Regions from separate parts of the Paenibacillus sp. FSL P2-0121 genome, predicted to be linked through region 2. Evidence: riboswitches for the same ligand, from Rfam matches in the RefSeq annotation. Region 2 holds a riboswitch; each other region holds the start of a gene.

Region 1 (3,490 bases), 2.0 Mb from region 2:
TCGGTTTGAACTTCACCATTCACTAGCTTCTTAGCTAAATCCAAAGAATCTTTCAGGATTGGATAGAGCGGATGTACTTTTGCCGCTTCTTCTAATTCGTTGATTGCTTCGACGCTATTATAAGCAGGCACAACCGCACTCATCGTTCCATCTGTGAAAATGCCATTTACTGCTTCGCTTACTTTATCTTCTGTATAAAATCTAAATTCAGCCGCAAAAGGTCTGTTGATATTAGCTTTTGTGAACTTAAATTTTAATCTTTTAAACTTCGTCGGTTCGAATTTAAATTCCAGAAAGTCATTGGTACTAATCGCGGTTCCGCTAGATACAAGTTGGAAGGTCTCTCCTTTACTCGTCTCTGATGCATAGATTTCAAAAGCCTCTGGGAATCCTTTGCGGTTATCTCTAGCTAAAAAAGCTACTCTGTCCAGCACCTCCGCTTGCGCTAGTTCAAACACAACTTCATTCGTGAAGCTTGCATCATTGTTTTTGTTCGTTTCCCAATGCGTAGTGGGCTGGTCATCCAGCATATATTCAGGCTTCGTACCTGAGTAGCTTCCACCGTTCACCGTTACTTTTGATACGTTTGCATTCGGCATTCTATAAGCTTGGCTATAGGCATTTTCATAGGCTGTTCCATACCCTTTTAGCTTCGAAACCTTGGCTACCGTTGCCTCTACCTGATGGTTCTCCAAAAGGATCTTTGCATTCTCTATCTCTTCTTTAAACTGCGCATACAGTGGATGTGCCTGCACTTCATTCTCTAAAGCTGTTAATTTCTCTGTCGTATTAAAGGCAGCACTAACTTGGCTCAAGGTATCATCTGTAAATAATTTTTTCATTTTAGCAGAGACACTATCCTCTTTATAAAAAGAAAACTCAGCCGCACTCGCCCAATCTTGGTTCGCTTTTTTGAAGACAAATTTAAGTCTCTTAAAAGTCGTAGGTGCGAACTGAATCTCCACTACATCACCGGTTGAGCCTGTATATTCTCCAGAAGACACGAGCGTAAAATCACCCGCATCGGTAGTGGAGCCGTAGATATCAAATTCTTGAGCAAAACCTTTACCTTTCGCACCGGATTGCCTAGCCGCGTATACCATTCTATTTAATTCAGTGGACTCATTGAAAACAAACACAACCTCATTCGTAAACGTTGAACTATTCGGTTTGCCAGTCTCCCAATGCGTGCTCATATCCCCATCCATAGCCTTAGCTATAGGCGAGCCTGAGTAGTTGCCACCGTTATTTGTGATGGATTTAATATTTGCTGGATTCATTCTAAAAACCTCATTATAGGCATTTAGAGCATCCTTGCCGTACAGCTCAAACGGAATAACCGAGGCGTTGCTTAATAAGTTAACCTTACTTTGCGCCACTGTTTTTGTTACATTTACCTTGCTTGCCTCACTTGCTAAAGCATAACCTGCCTCACTCGAAAAACTGGCCAACATGGCCGCCGATGTAGCGATCGCAATCATTTTCTTCATCTCTTCTTACCCCCAGATGTCATATGAATCTCTCCAGTGCCCAAAAATGGGCACAAAAAAAACTACCCCAAAAGAGTAGCTTGATTGCGTATAAAGTCGCCTAAAAATTAAGACTTAATTTTTATTAAACCTTAACAAGCATAAACGCCTTCGGCGTCCTTATAAGGACGGTAAGCGTTTAAGCGAGAAATATAAGATATTAAGTATAGTTTTATAACTTATACTTTCTTATATTTTAACAAAAAGCGTTACGCACTCTTTGGCAGCTGGCTGACAATAGTTATGATAACCTTAGTCCCTATAGCTTTGCGTCCCTACATTTCCATAGGTTTGCCTATGAAGTTTCGAATACATTCAAAGAGTAACATAAGCCTAGATCTGATCGCATGATTAATTGGTATGAAATGAGTATAGGTAATTGCAATTAGTTTTTCTTATGTGATAGATATTATTTATCGACTATCCCGGAAGAGAAGGACATCCTTTAGGACTGTAGGTCTACTTAACTCTCCGATCCAAACAAACCCCGGAACCAATTCCACACATCGCCCGTGACGGGAATTAATCCGAAACCATGTTCGCCAACTGCGATTACACCATATGCCCATTGTCCGATAGCTATGGCACCCCCAGCGATCCTGCCTATCGCTATCGCACCAAACGCCGTATCCCCTATGGCGATGGCCCCCAACGCTTTTTCCGCGATTGCGATCGCTCCTACAGCCACGCCTGCAATCGCAATCGCTCCCACTGCGAAGCCAAGCCAGCTAAGTGCTATTGCTCCGATCGCTAACCACATTCCCAGTGATATTGCTCCTAAGGATAATACGCCCACGCTTATCGCACCTATGGAAATCAAGCCAACAGCTACATCTCCAATAGCGATTAATCCAACGGCTGTCTTCACACGGGGTTTACCTCCACGGCCATACGCTTGACCTGAGTATCGCCCTAGATTACTGCGAATACTGATGACCGGAAATGAGGGAGAAGGCCATTGATAATCAATCTCTCGTCCATCAAAGCCCCTAGAATCCGCCCAGCGCGTTACAAATTGATGCCATTTCATATCTATCCCGTCCCCCTTTTCAAATTACCTAAATTATACAACCCCGGGGGTTGGCTGTACTCAGACTCTGACCTGAAATTCATCTCATCCTCTGGACGGATATATACTCATTAGGATTACTGTTTGGGAATAGGATCAGGCTTTCCAAATAAATAGCCCTGAAACAACTGATAACCACTCTGCTTAAGCCATTCAAAGTCCTCTCTAAACTCCACACCTTCTGCTAAAGGAACGGATTGGATTTCTAAAGCTTTTTCTAAAAATTGCTTTGCTATTTTCTGTTTGTTCAGATCGCTGGACACACCCTGAACATATTTCATATCCAGCTTCATGTAATGGGGTTTAAGCTCCAATAACATCTCGATCGTGCTGAAGCCCTCACCAACATCATCTAAAGCGTATTCAAATCCCCGATCCTTGTAATATGTCAAAATAGCTTTCAAATGAGCGAGATCATCCACTTTCTCCGTCTCAACAACTTCAAAGACAAAAAGAGAAGGATCGACGCCTAATTGATTGGCCAGTTCAACGGTTGATCTTAAGCAGAACTCTGGAGCGTAGATCGACGTTGGGATAAAATTAATAAACGTTTTTTTATTTAAGGGTGCAGCATATTTTACAGCCGTCATTCTACATAACCGGTCTAAAGCATATAAACGCCCACGATTCCGTGCCGCCGCAAAAATCTCATTAGGATAGATAAGAGATCCGTCTTCTTTTTTAAATCTGGATAGGAGCTCGTATGCAAAAATCTCTTCCCTTACGTTCACAATCGGTTGGAAGTAGCAAGTAACAAGACCCTTAGTGATAACCTCATCAATCCACTCCATATCAAGTACAGTGGGTAATTCGGATAGAGGTCTCCATGTTTGGTCATCTATACGGAATTCAACCTGCTCCGACTCCATATGGTCATTACAGAAATCCAGAA
Region 2 (3,490 bases):
TTGACCGATGCATCGCAGATCACCCGTCAAGTTATGGATGCAAGCCGCGGAATCGAAGATAAGAACCAGAACCTGAAAATTGTCATGGCACAAGTAGCCTCTTCTTCTACTGAGCTCGCTCTTGGTGCAAATGAAATATCTACGGATATCGCTGATATGACAGAATCCATTAAAGACATTGAAACTAAAGTATCCAATTATACGAACTCCACCAAAGAAATGAACAGACGTTCAATACATACCTTAGAACTTGTCGAGCAAGGGCGCCAATCCGTAGATACACAGGCTGAAGGCATGCGTAAAAACATAGAGGCTACACAAAAAGTGGCTGATACTATTGAAGCTCTCTCACAAAATGCCCGCGGGATTACGATGATCACCAAGACCATCACAGAGATCGCTGAGCAGACCAACCTGCTGTCACTGAATGCCTCCATCGAAGCTGCTCGTGCCGGAGAGCATGGTCGGGGTTTTGCCGTTGTAGCTCAAGAGGTCCGCAAGCTTGCTGAGGAATCTACGGCATCCACAAAAGAAGTATTCGGCTTGGTCCGCAGCATTGAGTCAGATATTAAACAAGCCATCGATAATATCGCCATCAATGAAGAGGTTGTGCAGGTTCAGAATGAAATGATCACTCAATCTGCCCATATTTTCGCACAAATTGTACAAAGCGTGCAGTACATTACCGAGCAAATCTCTTCATTCTCTGCGGAGAGCGATCTTATGCTAGAAAGTGCCTTGAAAATTTCCAGTGCAATTGAGAATATCTCAGCAATCACCGAAGAAACTGCTGCTGGCACGGAAGAGGTATCGGCGGCTATGAATGAACAGATTAATGCCCTGCAGTCTGTTGCAGAAGAAACGGAAAAAATGACCCAGGCCGTATTTAATCTGCAAAAAACCATTCATATCTTTAAATTCTAGTTCAAAACTATCAACTGCCACCTAAGCTGAGTCTTAGGTGGCAGTTTTTTTCGCGAGGCAAAACTTCATCTCTTGGACAAGACTTTCGTCAAATTTCGAGTTTTTTTAGCGGATTATGTTGACAAAAATTAATGAGGAATATATTGTAAAGGAAAATTATTCTTATCAACTATAAATTAATATTGGCAAAATCCTCGAAAGAGGATGACGCAAAACCATGGATCTACAGCCTCATTTTTTCGTTTGAGGCCATGATTGCCAGGTTGCAGAGGAACCAGGACGGCTGAACTATTGTTCAGTCTTAGCGGTGCCTTATGCCACCAACCTGTGCTTACTATAGAGCACAGGTTTTTACTTTTTGAGTATATTGATCTGTCGTATCTATTCGGTAGATTAATAACTAATATATATCAAAAAACTTGTGAGGTGTTTCTTTTGAAGACAGTCGCAGATTACATGGCGGAAGCACTACGTAACCTTGGAGTCACCCATTCTTTTGGGATCATTGGCAAATCCATTTGTCCAATTGTTCTAAAGATGGTGGATTACGGTATTGAATTTATTCCCGGCAGACATGAAGCAAGCTCCGGATTCGAAGCAGCAGGGTATGCGCTGAAAACGGGTAACCTAGGCGTAGCATTTGGTACTTCGGGTCCTGGGGGAACTAACCTGCTTACAGCAGCAGCACATGCGAAAGCTAACAACCTACCTGTCCTATTTATTACCGGCCACCAATCCATTACAGAGCTTGGAATTCCTCAATGTCAGGACTCCACCTCTTTTCTGGCTGATTTAGCTGATATGTTCAGACCTGCCACCTTGTTCAGTAAATTGGTTGAACGTGGGGATCACTTTGGTACTATTTTTAATCATGCGATTTCTGTGGCCCTGACCAAACGGGGTCCTGTTCATCTTTGTATTCCTTTTGATGTACAAACTGAAGTATTGGAAGAATGCAATATAGTAATCCCAGAAAGAGAATCTCTAATTAGTCAAGCTAATATCGATAGAGTCATCGATGCTATTCAAGCTGCTAAGAATCCTTTGATTATTGCGGGTAAAGGAATTAACCGCTCCGGAGCACATAAAGAGCTTGTTCAACTCGCAGAAACTTTTAATATTCCTGTAGTAACATCTCCTGGTGGAAAAGGGGCTATAGTCTGGGATCACCCACTCTATCATGGTCCTATTGGCGTTGGCGGTTCGACCCACGGGGACGATTTATTGAATAAAAGCGATTTATTTATAGTGCTTGGATCACGTTTAAGTGATATGACCATCTGTAATCTTAAACGGGAGAATCATCCAGCAACTTTAATTCAATTTGATATTGATCCAACCTTTGTCGGAAAAATACTATTGTCCAAAACGATACCGGTCACTGGGGACCTGCGCGATAATTTGGTGCACTGCCTAAATCATATTGACCCAAGCACAATCACCAAACGTGAGGCTTTGGCCGATGCGGATTATTCAGAAGAGCTTCCAACCCTCAAGAATCTTTCCCTTGCTTCCGTAATGAGCACTTTAAGTGATTTGATCCCTTATAATAATTCAATTTTCGTTGATGATGGAAGTCATGGATTCCACGCTGCAAAATGGTACAAGGTTAAGAAACCGGGCAGCTTTGTTTTTGATGCGTATTTTGCTTGCATGGGTAATTCGATCGGCATGGCTATTGGTGCAAAAGTTGCAGCTCCTGAAGAAACTGTCCTCTGCATTACAGGTGATGGTTGTTTCATGATGCTCGGCGCTGAGATTAACACCGCTGTCTGCAAAGATATCCCTGTCATCTTTATCGTGGTCAATAATAAGCAACTAGATATGGCTCTTAAGGGTATGGAGAAAACCACAGGTCGTATCGATGGAACTCTATATGAAGTACCAATGGACGCCGTGAAATTCGCTGAATCTCTAGGTGCTAAAGGCTACAAATGTGAGACTGCGGATGAATTCACAGCTGCAATTAAAGATGCGGTAGCTCTAAACCATGTTGCCGTTATTGAACTACTAACAGACCGTGATGAAGTCCCTCCGACTGCACACCGTACTTTGAACCTAAACTAGGAGGCTAACCATGAAGGAAAATATCAACAGTGGTCTCAACCACTTCACGAATCTATCAGGAGACTATGGCGCAAAAGCACTAGCTCCAATTAAAGACCACTTCCCTGACTTGGCTGAATTTATTATGGGGAATGCCTATGGCGATATTTTTCAACGTAATACTATAGCCCCTGACTGGAAGGAAATCGCAGTCATTTCATCTTTAATTTCAATGGGTCAATTCGAACAGTTGGGCGTTCATTATGTCATGGCCCTTCGTGTTGGAGTTACCGTAGAACAGCTTAAAGGTATTCTATTACACTTAGTACCCGTTATAGGGGCACCTAGAATCATCACAGCTTTTAATATCCTGCTTGCAACCATAGAAGAAATCCAATAACCCAACAGTTCGACAACAATATACAAAATTCGACTTTATTATTGCATACACTTGAAAAATATGCCTATAATAGAGTCGGAATATCCCATTACTTGCTGTATAGTGTCGAATTTTGACTTT
Region 3 (3,490 bases), 2.9 Mb from region 2:
CCCATCCCTCAGTGACAGATTGCTCCGTCTTTCATTCTTCTCTCAGGAGAAAAAAGAAATTATCCGGTATTAGCTACCGTTTCCGGTAGTTATCCCAGTCTGAAGGGCAGGTTGCCTACGTGTTACTCACCCGTCCGCCGCTAAGTTACTTTGAAAGCAAGCTTTCAAAGTAACTCCGCTCGACTTGCATGTATTAGGCACGCCGCCAGCGTTCGTCCTGAGCCAGGATCAAACTCTCCAATTAGTATTGAAAAGAGCGATATGCTCATTTTGAAACATCTGACGAGAAAATTAATTCTCTAATTTTGGATTTCACTTACGTGATTTCCTACTCACTCGTTGTTCAGTTTTCAAAGATCAAGTTCTCGTTGGCGCCGTTTAATGTCTCAGCAGCAACTCTTATAATATATCATGTTGTTTTCAGAAATGCAAGCTTTATTTTTCGAAGCTTTTTATCAGCCTCGTCTATATCGCCTGTACGCTGTCTAACAACGCTTACCTATAATACCCCAACTATTAATAGAAAAGCAACCCCTAATATAAAAATAAACAACTAGCTTAATAATTAAGCCAGTTGTTTATTTAATAGAGTTATGTTTCTAGCGACGAACTTAATAGTATTTTGCCGCAGTATATTTGCTTGAGGCTTTAATTAAATCGGTTTTCTTATCACTCTTTGCAAGTCCTGCATCCACTGTAGTATCAATGGTAACCCACTTCCCATTAAGCAACACTTCGTTCCATGCATGATATTGCGTAACGTAGCTTGTATTCCCCATTACCAACTTAGCAGGAACATCTACACTCCGCAGCATTGCGGCAAAAAGAGAAGCGTAATCATAGCAAATCCCTTTTTTAGTAGTCAATGTCTTATCGATGCTTGGAATATAATCAGTAGTTACACTATTAGCAAGAGAGTAATCATATTGTACATTCGCAACTACATAGTTATAGATCGCTTTAACTTTCTCTTCGTCTGTTGTTTTGCCTTGTACTAATTGTTTAGCTTTGACAATCGCTTTATCAGAAGAACTCCATTTCACATTCTGTACGGAGCCCAAATATACGGAATTCGAGTCACTCATGGTTACGTCTACTACTTCGGAATATAATGCTTTGTATTTATTGCCGGTTGTGTTCTCCAGAACAGAAACCTTATAAGTCCCATTTCCTTGTTGCAAAGGGAAGTCCTCAGCTTGTCCAGAAGCATACAAGTTATATGTATAGCTGCTGTTATCTTTGGTGATCATGAGTTTGATTCTTTTATCTTTCGGAATATCATAGTTAATACCAATCACACCTTGAGCCACTTTGGATGTAATCAACCAGCTGGCATCTGCACTTGCAGCTTGAGCTGTACTTACTGGAACTGAAGTCATTAGGACGAACAACGCCACCAGCATAAAATAAACCTTTTTCACGGATAAAACTCCTTTCGGTAGCTGGCTGCCATCCTTTCGGGAAGGCCCTTTAGCTTTGCGTCCCTACCTTTCGATAGGTTTGCCGTTATCGTATAAGTTCTATCTGTTCTAGCTTTACTAGATATAATTGATAGAATCCATTTGAAACAAACAAAAAAAGCCTCTTCATTCGGTAGCTGGCTGCCATCCTTTTGGGAAAAGGCCCTTTAGCTTTGCGTCCCTACCTTTCGGAAGGTTTGCCGTTATCGTGTTTAGCTTTCATAGTATAATACTATCATATTTATAGTTGTGAACAAGACCTAATTTACTAGATTACCCATTATTTTATAAATATCTCCCGGTATTTGTGTTTTCTTGTCATTCACTATTCTCATTTTGTTAATTTGGCATGAACAATCAGCCGATGCGTTGGATTCACTAGCGGATCACATGTAATCAGAGTAAGAATCTTATCCTTGTCATTCCCGTCAAGAACGGAGACGTCACTCGGATCTACTACAGAAATATCATACACCTCATAGTTAAACACCTGATCACTAGTCTTTATCGTGATAACATCCCCCACAACAACCTCATTCAATCTGTTAAACAAACGACCCGTAGTTCTAGCCCGATGCGCCGCGATTGCAGCATTCCCGATCTCTCCAAGGGGTGCCGTTTCTTTCATATGGGCTGCAGCATGTTTCATATTAGCTTTTGTAGCCCCTTCTAATACAGGCAGCTTCAAATCAATCTTATCGATTTCAATTAGTGCGATTACTTTGCCACCGACTGCAATCTCCGGTTCAGGCTTTTCTGTCTCTTGGGGTTGGGGCTGTGCCTGAGCATCCAGAACCGATTCCTCTGCTAACAGCTGAGTAACTTCAGCATACCTGCTCTTCAGATCTGGCTGGGGAGTACTATCGGCAGTGCTTAGTTCAGCCGTTTCTAATAACTTCTCCTGCTGCCTGTCGTTGTACCATTCGTTAGCTGTCGGATATAACATGATAAGTATCCCAGCCAGTATGAGTAGATAGGAGAATTTACGCAATGTTATTCACCTCCGTATATTGTTTCTATGGTTATATACAAATCAAGCAGAAACAGCTACTTGCCTTTAAGCATAGCAACTCCTTCTGCCTGAAATTAATGTTTAAAATACCCATTTACGACTTCCAAAGAAATTGATGATCACCGTGATAAAGGTAACCATCACCTTGGAGATCAAGACTTGAATACCTAGTTTGTCTGTCAACAGATGCATTAACAGCAGTGATATTCCGAGCACTACCAAATTCAGCACGATAAACTTGACCAGCTGTACGCGGTCGAAGCCTTCTTTATTCCCCCGGTTGCGATCACGAAAGGTAACTTTTTTATTCAAAATAAAGCTATTCGCCGTGCCTGCACTATAGGAGATCACCTGCGCCAATGCGTATACCATCCCTAGTGAATTCAACAATGTGAAAATCACAAAATCAATAAGCGTATTGAGCAAACCTACGGCATTAAATTTGAGGAACTGTATGAATGCAGCGCGCAAGTTCTTATCTGACATCATTGTGGTCCTTCCGGCGGTCCAGTTGTTCTTCGTTCTGGTAGCCTTTAGTCTCACTAACAATATATAGCGGTCTATCTTTAGACTCGTCATAAATCCGTCCGATATACTCCCCAATCACACCCAACAGCATCAGAACAATACCGTTAAAGAGCAGATTGACACCTACAATGGAAGCCCAGCCCGGAACCGTCCAGGAGGTGAAAAATATCCTTTGGAACAAGACGAAAAATAAATAGAGAAAGCTAGAAAATGAAAGAAAGAATCCAATATACGTAGCAATCTTAAGCGGCTTATGTGAAAAAGAGGTGATGCCATCTAACGCAAAACGAATCATTTTCTTCAGCGGATATTTGGTTTCTCCGGCAAAACGTTCTTCCCGTTCATATTCCACCATAGTCTGCTTGAAGCCAACCCAGCTCACCAAACCTCTGACATAGCGGTTCTTTTCTTTAAGTCCCCGCAGGACATCACATACCTTACGGTCAATAAGACGGAAATCGCCTGTATCCGTAGGAATATCTACACTTGT
Region 4 (3,490 bases), 3.3 Mb from region 2:
ACTTTTAACCTCTCCCCAAGGCAGCAAGGAAAAAATAATAAACACCGGTAACATAGTAAACAACAATCTGTTTTTCTTATAATATTTACGCAAATAAATCCTCCTTTCGGTAGCTGTACTGCCTCCACAGGTGTTAAAAACATACCTGTTATCGGACAATCGTCTTCTGACCTAATGAGGACTATAGCTTAGTAGCTCTGCAATAACGCAGAGCCACTAAGGATCGACCTTTAATTTTCATCAATCAGGAGACATCCGGAAGAAAAAGTGCACTTGCTGGAACTGTCTCTTTAGCTTGACTAGCACTTTCCCACATCAAGCGGACTCTCGCATCGCCTTCATTCTCGTAATACTCCACCTTGATATCATATAGCTGGCCAGCCTTCAGCGTTATAATGCCCTTACGCTCAGTACCACTTTGCTTAGTCCAACTATCAATCACGGATTCCCCATTCACCCAGACACGGATACCATCATCTGAGGTAGTGTAAAATGTATATTGCTCATTATATAATGACTTAATTTTACCGCTCCAACGTATGGAGAACCGATCAATCCCGAGGGCGGCATCCGGCGAGCCTTGCCGCCAATTGAAATCGATTATTGCATCAGTTCTGTTAAGAGCTGCTGCTCCCGACAATTGCATGTTGTTGTAATACTCTCCTGCAAGCCCCTTCGCGAGAGGAATTGCTGCCTCCCCCTCTTCTTCAGAAGGTGCCGGCGCTGGTGCGGCGCTAGGTGTCGGTGACAGACCAGTATTTAATTTATCTCTGGTCAGGGTATAGTTGCTATTCATAAATGTTTTGATTGTGTCTGCACTGTTATTCTCGTAAAGCATTTTTCCCCAGCTCATCATATACGTCCATTTACTTTGCGATTGCTGAAGCTTCTCCAGATTAGGCATTTCACCATTTTCCCCGATCGCAATCGGTTTGCCTGCGGCTAGACTCAATAAGCTGTCATAGTATTTTTGCTGGTAATCATTTTCGTATATATCTGCTGCCAGAATATCTACTTTATCAGCACCTGGATAAGTTAGCGCATAAGGATCTGACCAAACATTGGGAGCATTCGGACTCCATACCCATAACAAATTATTTAATTTATGAACGTTAACAAAACGGTCATACATAATATTCCATAGTTTAGAAAAGTTATTTTTCTTCCCCCACCAGAACCAGTTCCCGTTCATTTCATGATAGGGTCTCCAAAGCACCGGAACGTTGGCATCGCGCAAGCTTTTTAAAGAGACGGCCACCTTATCAAGCTCAGCGATCAGATTGTTATATTGCTTGGTACCCGGTGTAACGTAACTATCGAACTCACTCTGGCTAAGTGTTTTTTTCACATTATCCCAGTCATAAGAGGTGCCCGGCAGGTTAGCATGAAAAGTCATAGCTACGATCCCGCCCGCTTTATTCCAGTTGATGGCGCTGTTCACCACATTTTGACGTTGCCAAGCCATCGTTGCTTCGGACTGGCCACTGATCGCACCCATTTCATAACCGTGAAGAGCCGCATATTGTCCGCTGGTTCCCTTCAGCATATTGTTAATTTCATCTGGACTTTCTAAATAGTCATGTTGACCGGCAATAATACCTTTTCCTGAGATCGAGTAAAAATAGTTAAGCAGCTTTACGGCTTCAGGTGAGGCACCTGGGGTAACTGGCGTTCCAGAATTTGAAGCAGCTATGACAACAGACGGCGAAATTCCAACAGCAAGCGGAAGTGCAGTCAGAAACAGGACGAGTGACAGAAATGCACCAAACAATCGATACGTACGGTAAGCTTTCAAAATAATCTCCCTTTCGGTAGCCAGGCTGCCACTCTTTCGAAGGCCCTATAGCTTTGCGTCCCTACCTTTCGATAGGTTTGCCTTTTCAATTTAAGAGAAATAATCTCTCTTACCGTAAGTATCGACGACAATTAATGATATATTTAGTGTTTTTATGACTTTTTTTGATAATTGAGTCAATTTACCTGTTTCAAGAAATTTTGAATTGGTTAAATAGATAGGTTAGACCTATGAAATGAATTGTTGTAGTTCTATATCATTCCAGTCTAAAGTAATACGTATGTTATCTTCTTCTACTAATTCAGACCCCGTCTGTACCTCTATAAACTCAACATCCGTCAAAGCAAGGATCGCGTGCTTCGTTCCTTCCGGTATACGTACCACGTCCCCAGCCTTCACATTATGTTTTTTCTCATTCAGCACAATACTTGCTTCGCCGCTGACGATTGTCCAAATTTCACTACGCTTGCGATGTAATTGATAGCTGATATTATTCCCCTCGGATATAAAAATCCGTTTGGTCAGCACTTCATTGCCTTCATCATATTTCACATAATCAATAACTTTGTAATGACCCCAACGGCGTTCCTCGTACATCGGTCTTTGTTCAAAGGTCTTCAGCACTTCTTTAATCCGTGGGCTCTCAGCTTTATGGGTAACTAGAATCCCATCCGGGCTAGCCGCAATGATCAGATCCTTCGCACCAATTACCGTAATCGGAATGTCCAGCTCATTAATCAAGCAAGTCCCCTCAGAATCCGCCGTCACAAAACCTTTTCCTACATGCTTGCTGCTCATTTCCTCTGTCAGCGTATTCCACGTTCCAAGATCCTTCCAGAATCCATCATACGGCTGCACCACAATATGTTCTTCTTTCTCCACCACTTCATAATCAAAACTGATGGAAGACAATAGCTTATACTGCTTCTGCAATTCTTCATATCCTAAAGGCAACCCTTTACGCTGCAAAATATCTAACAAGTACCCTAAGCGGAAGGCAAACACTCCGCAATTCCACAAGGCATTTTGCTCGATGAGCTGTTCTGCTTGTATGCGGTCAGGTTTCTCTTGAAAGTGACTCACCTTCATAAAACCATTTTCCCCCGCCTCTTCGGTGGTAGGAATAATATATCCGTATTTCTCTGAGGCATGTTCAGGAACAACACCCATTAGAGCCAGATTTGCTCCACTTTCCAGCATGGTCCCCTCAAGCATAGCCATGGTATCGAAAAAAGATGCTTCTACATAAGGGTCAACAGGCAATATTGCTACCGTCTCCGCTGGAGAAACACCTGCCACTGAATAAAGATAGGTAGCTGTTAAGGCGATAGCCGGAAAAGTATCCCGACGCTCCGGTTCAACGATAATCGGCACATGACTTCCCAGCTGGCTTTGTATCATTTCTACTTGGCCACGGCCGGTGGCCAGATAAGATGATTCTGCCATCCCTGCTTCCTCCAGCTGTCTCCAGACACGTTGTACCATGGATTCTGGTTCACCTTGAGGGCTTTCAAGTACCTTTAGAAATTGCTTTGAACGTGAGTCGTTGGACAACGGCCATAACCGTTTACCTGAACCGCCTGATAGAAGTACCATTTTCATAGAATGAACCCTCCTTGAATTATGGAAATCGAGCATATTTGAATTGTTATCAAAACGTCAGCTTCCACTTAGCCTTATTTCGAGCGGATGCAC

The links. Region 2 has a riboswitch for cyclic di-GMP ahead of MKY54_RS21375 (thiamine pyrophosphate-binding protein). Riboswitches for the same ligand answer to the same signal wherever they lie in the genome.
Region 1: it holds a riboswitch for cyclic di-GMP, as region 2 does, so the genes downstream of both, MKY54_RS30040 (NPCBM/NEW2 domain-containing protein) here and MKY54_RS21375 (thiamine pyrophosphate-binding protein) in region 2, are expected to answer to the same signal.
Region 3: it holds a riboswitch for cyclic di-GMP, as region 2 does, so the genes downstream of both, MKY54_RS03205 (transglutaminase-like domain-containing protein) here and MKY54_RS21375 (thiamine pyrophosphate-binding protein) in region 2, are expected to answer to the same signal.
Region 4: it holds a riboswitch for cyclic di-GMP, as region 2 does, so the genes downstream of both, MKY54_RS04850 (glycosyl hydrolase) here and MKY54_RS21375 (thiamine pyrophosphate-binding protein) in region 2, are expected to answer to the same signal.

The regions. Positions count from the first base shown of each region.
Region 1 covers NZ_CP150245.1:6,809,856-6,813,345, forward strand. Annotated here, with positions in the region: gene MKY54_RS30040 (NPCBM/NEW2 domain-containing protein) at 1-1,490, opposite strand, end outside; cyclic di-GMP riboswitch class I at 1,749-1,835, opposite strand; gene MKY54_RS30045 (hypothetical protein) at 1,993-2,559, opposite strand; gene MKY54_RS30050 (EAL domain-containing protein) at 2,676-3,490, opposite strand, start outside.
Region 2 covers NZ_CP150245.1:4,802,648-4,806,137, forward strand. Annotated here, with positions in the region: gene MKY54_RS21370 (HAMP domain-containing methyl-accepting chemotaxis protein) at 1-924, shown strand, start outside; cyclic di-GMP riboswitch class I at 1,099-1,195, shown strand; gene MKY54_RS21375 (thiamine pyrophosphate-binding protein) at 1,351-2,991, shown strand; gene MKY54_RS21380 (carboxymuconolactone decarboxylase family protein) at 3,002-3,370, shown strand.
Region 3 covers NZ_CP150245.1:732,775-736,264, reverse strand. Annotated here, with positions in the region: rRNA gene MKY54_RS03210 (16S ribosomal RNA) at 1-244, opposite strand, end outside; gene MKY54_RS03205 (transglutaminase-like domain-containing protein) at 612-1,421, opposite strand; cyclic di-GMP riboswitch class I at 1,435-1,515, opposite strand; cyclic di-GMP riboswitch class I at 1,590-1,672, opposite strand; gene MKY54_RS03200 (class D sortase) at 1,792-2,451, opposite strand; gene MKY54_RS03195 (GtrA family protein) at 2,554-2,961, opposite strand; gene MKY54_RS03190 (glycosyltransferase family 2 protein) at 2,948-3,490, opposite strand, start outside.
Region 4 covers NZ_CP150245.1:1,146,718-1,150,207, reverse strand. Annotated here, with positions in the region: gene MKY54_RS04855 (glycosyl hydrolase) at 1-93, opposite strand, end outside; gene MKY54_RS04850 (glycosyl hydrolase) at 245-1,795, opposite strand; cyclic di-GMP riboswitch class I at 1,808-1,887, opposite strand; gene MKY54_RS04845 (sugar phosphate nucleotidyltransferase) at 2,024-3,397, opposite strand.